2 regions of the Carnobacterium sp. AT7 genome follow, and region 2 is predicted to be linked to the other one. Evidence: a T-box and tRNA genes for the amino acid it is inferred to sense, from the RefSeq annotation. Region 2 holds a T-box; the other holds one or more tRNA genes.

Region 1 (3,345 bases), on a different contig from region 2:
TGTTTAGTTATGCCATACTTTTTGCGGGTGTGGCGGAATTGGCAGACGCACTAGATTTAGGATCTAGCGTTGAAAGACGTGGGGGTTCAAGTCCCTTCACCCGCACCATTTTTTATTTGAATGATTAGTGAAGTACCACTTTAGCCGGCTTAGCTCAGTTGGTAGAGCATCTGATTTGTAATCAGAGGGTCGAGGGTTCAACTCCTTTAGCCGGCATTTTTTGCGAAAGTAGTTCAGTGGTAGAACATCACCTTGCCAAGGTGGGGGTCGCGGGTTCGAATCCCGTCTTTCGCTTACTAGGTTGACTAGTAAGCTCATTCGCAAGAATGAAAACTGTTCTAAAGCCGGGGTGGCGGAACAGGTAGACGCACAGGACTTAAAATCCTGCGGTGAGTGATCACCGTGCCGGTTCGATTCCGGCCCTCGGCACCATTTGCACCCATAGCTCAATTGGATAGAGTACTTGACTACGAATCAAGGGGTTAGAGGTTCAAGTCCTCTTGGGTGCATTTCTTTTGAAAGAAAGAATAAAACCTTATTTAACGGGAAGTAGCTCAGCTTGGTAGAGCACTTGGTTTGGGACCAAGGGGTCGCAGGTTCGAATCCTGTCTTCCCGATTTAAAAATTAGGGGCCTTAGCTCAGCTGGGAGAGCGCCTGCCTTGCACGCAGGAGGTCAGCGGTTCGATCCCGCTAGGCTCCACTTTTTTTAAAATTATTACTTTTATTATGGCGGTGTAGCTCAGCTGGCTAGAGCGTCCGGTTCATACCCGGGAGGTCGGGGGTTCGATCCCCTTCGCCGCTATTATTATTATTTAAAAGATCTTGGACCTTTAGCTCAGTTGGTTAGAGCAGACGGCTCATAACCGTCCGGTCGTAGGTTCGAGTCCTACAAGGTCCATTAATCAGTTAAGATTAAAGTACCCTTGTATCATAATGGAGGATTACCCAAGTCCGGCTGAAGGGAACGGTCTTGAAAACCGTCAGGTGTGTAAAAGCACGCAAGAGTTCGAATCTCTTATCCTCCTTTTTTTTAAAGCTTCATTAATATTATCGCGGGGTGGAGCAGTTGGCAGCTCGTCGGGCTCATAACCCGAAGGTCACAGGTTCAAGTCCTGTCCCCGCAATTTATCTTTTTTAAAAGATAGTTTTTAAATGTAAAAAAGGTCTCGTGGTGTAGGGGTTAACATGTCTGCCTGTCACGCAGAAGATCGCGGGTTCGATTCCCGTCGAGACCGTTTTTGCGAGTGTAGTTTAGTGGTAAAACCACAGCCTTCCAAGCTGTTGATGCGAGTTCGATTCTCGTCACTCGCTTTTTTTATGGGCCTATAGCTCAGCTGGTTAGAGCGCACGCCTGATAAGCGTGAGGTCGATGGTTCGAGTCCATTTAGGCCCATTGAATAAATTAATACTTATTTTTTAGTTATTGGGGAAGTACTCAAGTGGCTGAAGAGGCGCCCCTGCTAAGGGTGTAGGTCGTTAACGCGGCGCGAGGGTTCAAATCCCTCCTTCTCCGTATTATATTTTTTTGTAATTTTATAGGCCCGTTGGTCAAGCGGTTAAGACACCGCCCTTTCACGGCGGTATCACGGGTTCGATTCCCGTACGGGTCATAAACATTTTTGTTTAATTTAATACAGTATCATCTTATCAGTCTTATGGAGGATTACCCAAGTCCGGCTGAAGGGAACGGTCTTGAAAACCGTCAGGTGTGTAAAAGCACGCAAGAGTTCGAATCTCTTATCCTCCTTTTTTTAAATGTTTCATTAATATTATCGCGGGGTGGAGCAGTTGGCAGCTCGTCGGGCTCATAACCCGAAGGTCACAGGTTCAAGTCCTGTCCCCGCAATTTATCTTTTTTTTTAAAGATAGTTTTTAAATGCAAAAAAGGTCTCGTGGTGTAGGGGTTAACATGTCTGCCTGTCACGCAGAAGATCGCGGGTTCGATTCCCGTCGAGACCGTTTAATTAAATATTTGGCCCGGTAGCTCAGTTGGTAGAGCACTTGATTGAAGCTCAAGGTGTCGGCAGTTCGATTCTGTCCCGGGCCATTTCTTGTAATGCGGGTGTAGTTTAGTGGTAAAACCACAGCCTTCCAAGCTGTTGATGCGAGTTCGATTCTCGTCACCCGCTTTTTTTTTTTGGGCCTATAGCTCAGCTGGTTAGAGCGCACGCCTGATAAGCGTGAGGTCGATGGTTCGAGTCCATTTAGGCCCATTGCACTATTTAAAATAATGGCCCGTTGGTCAAGCGGTTAAGACACCGCCCTTTCACGGCGGTATCACGGGTTCGATTCCCGTACGGGTCATAAAATAAACAAAAAAAAGGATTGGAGATTTTTTCTCCGATCCTTTTTTTTGTTTTATCATGGATGCTGCAGTAAGGAAGTGAATCGAAACATCACTACCTATAGTTTATACAAGTGAAAATCCTCCCTTTGAATGTGGTGTCGTAACTTTATTCTAACGGAGATTTTCGCTTGTTTTAATTTTTTGTCATTTTCTATAAAAATAGTGCTGGCGACTTTTAGTCACCAACACTAACTATTATAGAACCTCTAAACGTCACTACCTTTATTTTATATTTAATTTGTATGAATGAATAGAATAACACTAAAGGATATAAAAAAGGCAACTGAATATAACTGTAAAGCTCTTTGTTTAAGTTTCTTAGCAATCAACTCTTCTTTAGAAAAGAGATACTGAATAAGTTTGATGGCAAAAGGTAAAGTAAATAGGATAATAAAGGTTGTTCCTTTGAAAGTAGGAATATAGAAGATAAAACTTATTAGGTAAATGAGTAGTAATAAACCTAATAAAAAACGGTTGAATTTTTTTGTATCTAAAAAAGTAGTATTTGTCTGTTGATCAGTCAATTGTACATTGATCATTGGATAGTTTAGTTGTATTTTCCCTAACTCTACTAAGAATACAACTAGAATTAAAGGAATACTCCAATAAAAGAGGGTAGTCGGAATGAAATTTGCTTGGACATAAAAACTTAAGTAAGTTAGTATACCGCCTTTAAAAATACTGGAAATAGCTAATGTTAGCCAAGTGTATCCTTGTCTAATTAAATAAAAGTGAGTATGGATCACTGCACTATAAAAGAAACAAAGTAGGCCTACTAATGAATGAATTGCGGATGAAAAGTAATAGATGAGCAAAAGATTAATTACTTCAAATACAATAAAGGATATATGGTTAAAAGAAAGAGTAATTTTAGCTGTTTTAAATAAGAAATTTCCTAATAAGTGGTTTATAAAAACGAAACCATATAATAGAATGAATGGAATGAAATTAAATCGAGTATATTGACTAGCATAAAGAGTGCCTGCTAGTAGATAGG
Region 2 (6,583 bases):
TGAGGTGTGGGTAGCGGAGAAATTCCAATCGAACTTGGAGATAGCTGGTTCTCTCCGAAATAGCTTTAGGGCTAGCCTCGGAATTAGAATCATGGAGGTAGAGCAACTGTTTGGACTAGGGGCCCTTCTCGGGTTACCGAATTCAGATAAACTCCGAATGCCATTGATTTATATCCGGGAGTCAGACTGCGAGTGATAAGATCCGTAGTCGAAAGGGAAACAGCCCAGACCACCAGCTAAGGTCCCAAAGTTTATGTTAAGTGGAAAAGGATGTGGAGTTGCTTAGACAACTAGGATGTTGGCTCAGAAGCAGCCATCATTTAAAGAGTGCGTAATAGCTCACTAGTCGAGTGACCCTGCGCCGAAAATTTACCGGGGCTAAACATAACACCGAAGCTGTGGATAGAACCATTGGTTCTATGGTAGGAGAGCGTTCTAAGGGCGTTGAAGCTAGATCGTGAGGACTAGTGGAGCGCTTAGAAGTGAGAATGCCGGTATGAGTAGCGAAAGACGGGTGAGAATCCCGTCCACCGAATGACTAAGGTTTCCTGGGGAAGGCTCGTCCTCCCAGGGTTAGTCGGGACCTAAGTCGAGGCCGAATGGCGTAGACGATGGACAACAGGTTGAGATTCCTGTACCAGTTTGTTTTGTTTGAACAATGGAGGGACACAGTAGGCTAAGGAATACGCGCTGTTGGATATGCGCGTCCAAGCAACAAGTTTTGAAGTGAGTCAAATGCTTGCTTCTTTAAGAACAAGTTGTGATGGGGAGGGAAATTAAGTACCGAAGTTCCCGATGTCACACTGTCAAGAAAAGCTTCTAGTTAGAAACAAACTGCCCGTACCGCAAACCGACACAGGTAGTCGAGGAGAGAATCCTAAGGTGTGCGAGAGAACTCTCGTTAAGGAACTCGGCAAAATGACCCCGTAACTTCGGGAGAAGGGGTGCTGACCAATTGGTCAGCCGCAGTGAATAGGCCCAGGCGACTGTTTATCAAAAACACAGGTCTCTGCAAAATCGTAAGATGACGTATAGGGGCTGACGCCTGCCCGGTGCTGGAAGGTTAAGAGGATGGGTTAGCTCTCGGGCGAAGCTCAGAATTGAAGCCCCAGTAAACGGCGGCCGTAACTATAACGGTCCTAAGGTAGCGAAATTCCTTGTCGGGTAAGTTCCGACCCGCACGAAAGGCGTAACGATCTGGGCACTGTCTCAACGAGAGACTCGGTGAAATTATAGTACCTGTGAAGATGCAGGTTACCCGCGACAGGACGGAAAGACCCCATGGAGCTTTACTGCAGTTTGATATTGAGTGTTTGTACAGCTTGTACAGGATAGGTAGGAGCCAATGAAGCCAGGACGCCAGTCTTGGTGGAGGCGTTGGTGGGATACTACCCTTGCTGTATGACCACTCTAACCCACAACCCTTATCGGGCTGGGAGACAGTGTCTGACGGGCAGTTTGACTGGGGCGGTCGCCTCCTAAAGTGTAACGGAGGCGCCCAAAGGTTCCCTCAGAATGGTTGGAAATCATTCGCAGAGTGTAAAGGCATAAGGGAGCTTGACTGCGAGACCTACAAGTCGAGCAGGGACGAAAGTCGGGCTTAGTGATCCGGTGGTTCCGCATGGAAGGGCCATCGCTCAACGGATAAAAGCTACCCTGGGGATAACAGGCTTATCTCCCCCAAGAGTCCACATCGACGGGGAGGTTTGGCACCTCGATGTCGGCTCATCGCATCCTGGGGCTGTAGTCGGTCCCAAGGGTTGGGCTGTTCGCCCATTAAAGCGGTACGCGAGCTGGGTTCAGAACGTCGTGAGACAGTTCGGTCCCTATCCGTCGCGGGCGTAGGAAATTTGAGAGGAGCTGTCCTTAGTACGAGAGGACCGGGATGGACACACCTCTGGTGTACCAGTTGTTCTGCCAAGGGCATTGCTGGGTAGCTATGTGTGGACGGGATAAACGCTGAAAGCATCTAAGCGTGAAGCCCCCCTCAAGATGAGATTTCCCATCACGTAAGTGAGTAAGACCCCTGAGAGATGATCAGGTAGATAGGTTGGAAGTGGAAGTCTAGCGATAGATGGAGCGGACCAATACTAATCGGTCGAGGACTTAACCAAATTTTTTAAACGGTGTAAGACGGTTTCAGAACGAAAAACGATTTTTAACTTATCCAGTTTTGAGAGAACAACGTTCTCTTGATTGAAATTGTGTGGTGATGATGGCAAGAAGGTCACACCTGTTCCCATGCCGAACACAGAAGTTAAGCTTCTTAGCGCCGATGGTAGTGAAGGGTTTCCCTTTGTGAGAGTAGGACGTTGCCACGCAAATACAAAAGACATCATCTTTGGATGGTGTCTTTTTTTGATATATGTTAATTTTAAAGGTCTTCGTTAACTAGTGAGTGTAGAAGCTGCTAAAAAGAGTCTTATGGAATAGACGGATATTGAACCTAAAGTCTTATGATTTTTTCAGACCTCGTACAATCCTATTGCTCCAGTAGTTATGTTGTGCATCAACTAAATTCATCTATCTAGACTAGATAGTACTCAAAAAAATAGAGCCTGTTAATGAATAGAAGTTCATTAACAGGCTCTATTTTAGTTATTTAAGCGTGACGGTTGTCTAACAAAACAGTATTTTTAATATCTTCGACTGTTTTTGTACCAGCAAGTTGCATAACAAGTTCAAGTTCATGTTTAAAATGATCAAAAACAGATTTTACACCTTGTGATCCGCCTAAAGCTAAACCATAAATAGCTGGACGGCCAATAGCTACTAAGTCAGCACCGCTGGCAAGAGCCTTAAAGACATGTTGACCACGACGAACACCACTATCGAAGACAATCGGAACTTTTCTATCAACGGCTTCGGCAACTGTTTGCAATGAATCAAATGCAGCAGGGCCACCATCTAATTGGCGGCCACCATGGTTAGTTACCCAAATTCCACCAGCACCTGATGCTAATGAGATTAAAGCGTCTTCTGCAGTTTGAACACCTTTAACAAAAACAGGTAAACCAGAGTAGGAAGCAATAAATTCGACATCTTTAGGACTAAGGGTTTGTTTTGAAGATCCATAAACAGCATCCATTGATTGTCCAACACCAGATTGGTAGGCTTGAACAATGGGCATACCTAATGGGAATACAAAACCATTGCGCTTGTCGGCTTCACGATTTCCTCCAACAGTTGCATCGGCCGTTAATACAATTGCTTTTACTCCGTTGGCTTTTGCTTCATCTAAAATGTCTCTGTTGATTCCATCATCTTTACTCATATAGAACTGGAACCATTGTGGAGCACCAGCACCTGCTTGCGAAATTTCTTTAAAAGGTTTATTAGCGTATGAACTGATTGTCATGATAGAACCAGATTCAGCAACAGCTTTTGCTGTGGCTGGTTCAGCAGCTACGTTAGCAAGTCCATGTGAAGCTACAGGAGCCATGATGATTGGTGTAGATAACTCAACTCCAAAAATAGAAGTGCTTTGATCTGGGTGTTCGATATTTTTTAATACGCGTGGAACAATTAATTTGTGATTAAAGGATTCAATATTTTGTTTAATTGTCCATAAGTCTCCAGCTCCACTAGAAATATAGCCATATCCACCTTCTGGAATAACTTTTTTAGCTTCTAATTCAAGATCGAAAACATTGATTATATTTAAAGGTTTCTCCGCAGTACTTGCTTGATAAGGAATTTTATTAGCTTTAGTTGATTCTTCTTGTATGTTATCTAAGGAATGAGTTATTTTTACGTCTTTTTCAGTTTCTGTCATGGTGTTCCCTCCAAAAAATAATAGTTTATGATAGTTTCTAGTTTACCACTCTCATTAAAAATTTCAATTTTAATGAGAGAAATGCAGTAAAAAAGACTTAAGTGTGCTTATTTTTTTAAAATTGACAAAAATTTGTCTATGAAAGAGCAATAATTGAAAAAAAGGTTGACAAACCTAAATAGATTACTTACTATTTATAACCAATGATGCTATAATGATAACAAAGAGGTGAAGAAGATATGATAACGATTAAAGATGAAGAAAAAGCTGTCTTTTGCGAAACTAGGCAAAAGGAAATTTGCCCTAAATTTGAACACACATTTGCTATTTTGGGTAAAAAATGGATGGGACTTATCATTGACGTGTTATTAGAAGGTCCTCAACGCTTTAAAAATATTGCTGCTACTATTCCAAATGTAAGTGATCGCGTACTTGTAGAACGATTAAAAGAACTTGAACAAGAAGGTCTTGTATCTCGTACAGTAGATCCAGATGCAGCGATGAGAGTTGCTTACAGCTTAACTGAAAAAGGGCAAGCCTTAAAAGTAGTGATGGATGATGTTCAAAAGTGGGCCGATGAATGGATATGTGTGTCAGAAGATTAAATTCATTGAAAAGTACTTGACCTTTAAGTCAAGATTACGTTAAACTAAATATATATGTAAATTGAATAGCAATAAATACAATGATGGAAAAAAGTAATTTGAAGAATCTAAATTAGAGAGCAAGTGTCGTAGGCTGAAAACACTTGATTAGAGACCAAATGAACGTTCACTTCCTGAGTTGACTTTGGGAATTACACTAAGCTAGTTAAAAGTAATGAATAAAGTTCCGGTCTACGCCGTTATGTAAATGAAGTGTGAATTTAGCGCAAGTTCAATTCAAACAAGGGTGGTACCGCGAATGTAGCCTCGTCCCTTTTAGGGATGGGGCTTTTTGTGTGCTTAAAAATAGTCTGAAATAAGGTCTCGGTTGAGCGTAATTTATAAATTTATTTAAAGGAGAATCAGAATGGATTTAAAAGATAATTTACACCTGTTAAGTAAGGAAGCTGTAGAAAAAATTGAAGCTGCTTCAGATTTAAAAGAACTAGATCAAGTACGTGTAGCCTACCTAGGGAAAAAAGGTCCAATTACGGAAATTTCAAAAGGAATGAAAACTGTCTCTGCTGAAGAACGTCCTATCCTCGGTGCACTTGTGAATGAAGTGAGAAATGAAATTACATCACAGTTAGAAGCGAAAAAAGCACGGTTAGAAATGGAAAAAATCAACCGTGATTTAGAAAATGAAGCGATTGATGTTACGTTACCAGGTAACTCAGTAGCTGTAGGGCAATCACATGTATTAACGCAGATAATGGAAGAGATTGAAGATTTGTTTATTGGTATGGGGTATCAAATCATTGAAGGACCCGAAGTTGAAGAAGACAGCTACAACTTTGAACGAATGAATTTGCCTAAAGACCACCCAGCTCGTGATATGCAAGATACTTTTTATATTACAAATGAAATTCTATTGCGTACACACACTTCACCTGTTCAAGCTCGTACAATGGATAAACATGATTTTACAAAAGGGCCATTAAAAATGATCAGTCCCGGAAAAGTATATCGTCGTGACAGCGATGATGCGACTCACTCACATCAATTCCATCAAATGGAAGGGTTAGTTGTAGCGAAAGATATTACAATGGGAGATTTAAAAGGAACGTTAGAAGTTTTTGCTAAGAAATTATTTGGTTCAGAACGTGAAATCCGTTTACGCCCAAGTTATTTCCCTTTTACTGAACCATCTGTAGAAGTAGATGTTAGCTGTTTTAAATGTAATGGCAAAGGCTGTAATGTGTGTAAACAGACTGGGTGGATTGAGATTTTGGGAGCCGGAATGGTTCATCCAAATGTGCTTGAAATGTCTGGGATTGATGCAACAGTTTATAGTGGTTATGCGTTTGGCTTAGGACCAGACCGTGTTGCAATGTTAAAATACGGGATTGATGATATCCGTCATTTTTATCAAAATGATGTTCGTTTCTTAAATCAATTCAAGGTAAAGGAGTAAGAACATGAATGTATCTTATCAATGGTTAAAAGAATATTTAGATTTATCAAATGTAACACCGGAAGCGTTGGCAGACAAAATGTCACGTACGGGAATTGAAATTGAAGATGTTGCTATTCCGGAAACAGGCTTGAAAAAAATTGTAGTAGGACATGCAGTTGAAGTAGTGAATCATCCAGATTCAGATCATTTGCATATCTGCCAAGTGGATATTGGCGAAGAAGAATTATCACAAATTGTTTGTGGAGCTCCTAATATTGCTGCTGGACAAAAAATTATCGTTGCATTACCTGGAAGTCGTATCACTGGAAATGCAAAAATCAAAAAGGGTAAAATGCGTGGGCAAGTATCTAATGGGATGGTTTGCTCTTTAGCTGAATTGGGCTTTTCTGAAAAAGTTGTGCCTAAAAAATATGCTGATGGCATCTATATATTGCCAGAACATGCAGTGCCTGGAGAACCAGTATTTCCTTATCTAGCAATGGATGATGCTATTCTTGAATTATCCATCACGCCTAATCGCGCGGATGCTTTGAGCATGAGAGGAGTTGCTCATGAAGTTGGGGCAATTTACGATCAACAACCTAAATTTCCTTCTTTTGAATTAACAGAAGATAAAACTGATTCAGTTGCTAACTATATTAAAGTTGCTGTAGAAAATAGCGAAGATGCTCCAAGCTACAATGTTCGCATTGTTAAAGATGTGAAGGTTGCTGAAAGTCCGATGTGGTTGCAAACCAAATTGATGAA

The links. The T-box of region 2 lies ahead of pheS (phenylalanine--tRNA ligase subunit alpha). A T-box ahead of a tRNA ligase gene usually reads a tRNA of that ligase, here a tRNA-Phe.
Region 1: it encodes a tRNA-Phe, which carries the amino acid that the T-box ahead of pheS (phenylalanine--tRNA ligase subunit alpha) is inferred to sense. The anticodon was not compared.

What each region holds. Positions count from the first base shown of each region.
Region 1 covers NZ_ABHH01000037.1:13,757-17,101, reverse strand. The annotation lists tRNA gene CAT7_RS10730 (tRNA-Leu) at 24-108, shown strand; tRNA gene CAT7_RS10725 (tRNA-Thr) at 144-216, shown strand; tRNA gene CAT7_RS10720 (tRNA-Gly) at 223-294, shown strand; tRNA gene CAT7_RS10715 (tRNA-Leu) at 344-432, shown strand; tRNA gene CAT7_RS10710 (tRNA-Arg) at 436-509, shown strand; tRNA gene CAT7_RS10705 (tRNA-Pro) at 544-617, shown strand; tRNA gene CAT7_RS10700 (tRNA-Ala) at 629-701, shown strand; tRNA gene CAT7_RS10695 (tRNA-Met) at 730-803, shown strand; tRNA gene CAT7_RS10690 (tRNA-Ile) at 826-899, shown strand; tRNA gene CAT7_RS10685 (tRNA-Ser) at 937-1,026, shown strand; tRNA gene CAT7_RS10680 (tRNA-Met) at 1,053-1,125, shown strand; tRNA gene CAT7_RS10675 (tRNA-Asp) at 1,164-1,236, shown strand; tRNA gene CAT7_RS10670 (tRNA-Gly) at 1,242-1,312, shown strand; tRNA gene CAT7_RS10665 (tRNA-Ile) at 1,321-1,394, shown strand; tRNA gene CAT7_RS10660 (tRNA-Ser) at 1,427-1,514, shown strand; tRNA gene CAT7_RS10655 (tRNA-Glu) at 1,540-1,611, shown strand; tRNA gene CAT7_RS10650 (tRNA-Ser) at 1,659-1,748, shown strand; tRNA gene CAT7_RS10645 (tRNA-Met) at 1,775-1,847, shown strand; tRNA gene CAT7_RS10640 (tRNA-Asp) at 1,888-1,960, shown strand; tRNA gene CAT7_RS10635 (tRNA-Phe) at 1,976-2,048, shown strand; tRNA gene CAT7_RS10630 (tRNA-Gly) at 2,060-2,130, shown strand; tRNA gene CAT7_RS10625 (tRNA-Ile) at 2,141-2,214, shown strand; tRNA gene CAT7_RS10620 (tRNA-Glu) at 2,234-2,305, shown strand; gene CAT7_RS10615 (hypothetical protein) at 2,582-3,345, opposite strand, start outside.
Region 2 covers NZ_ABHH01000048.1:578-7,160, reverse strand. The annotation lists rRNA gene CAT7_RS11455 (23S ribosomal RNA) at 1-2,114, shown strand, start outside; rRNA gene rrf (5S ribosomal RNA) at 2,206-2,321, shown strand; gene CAT7_RS11445 (alpha-hydroxy-acid oxidizing protein) at 2,603-3,775, opposite strand; gene CAT7_RS11440 (winged helix-turn-helix transcriptional regulator) at 4,015-4,380, shown strand; T-box leader at 4,452-4,697, shown strand; gene pheS (phenylalanine--tRNA ligase subunit alpha) at 4,787-5,833, shown strand; partial or broken gene pheT (phenylalanine--tRNA ligase subunit beta) at 5,838-6,583, shown strand, end outside.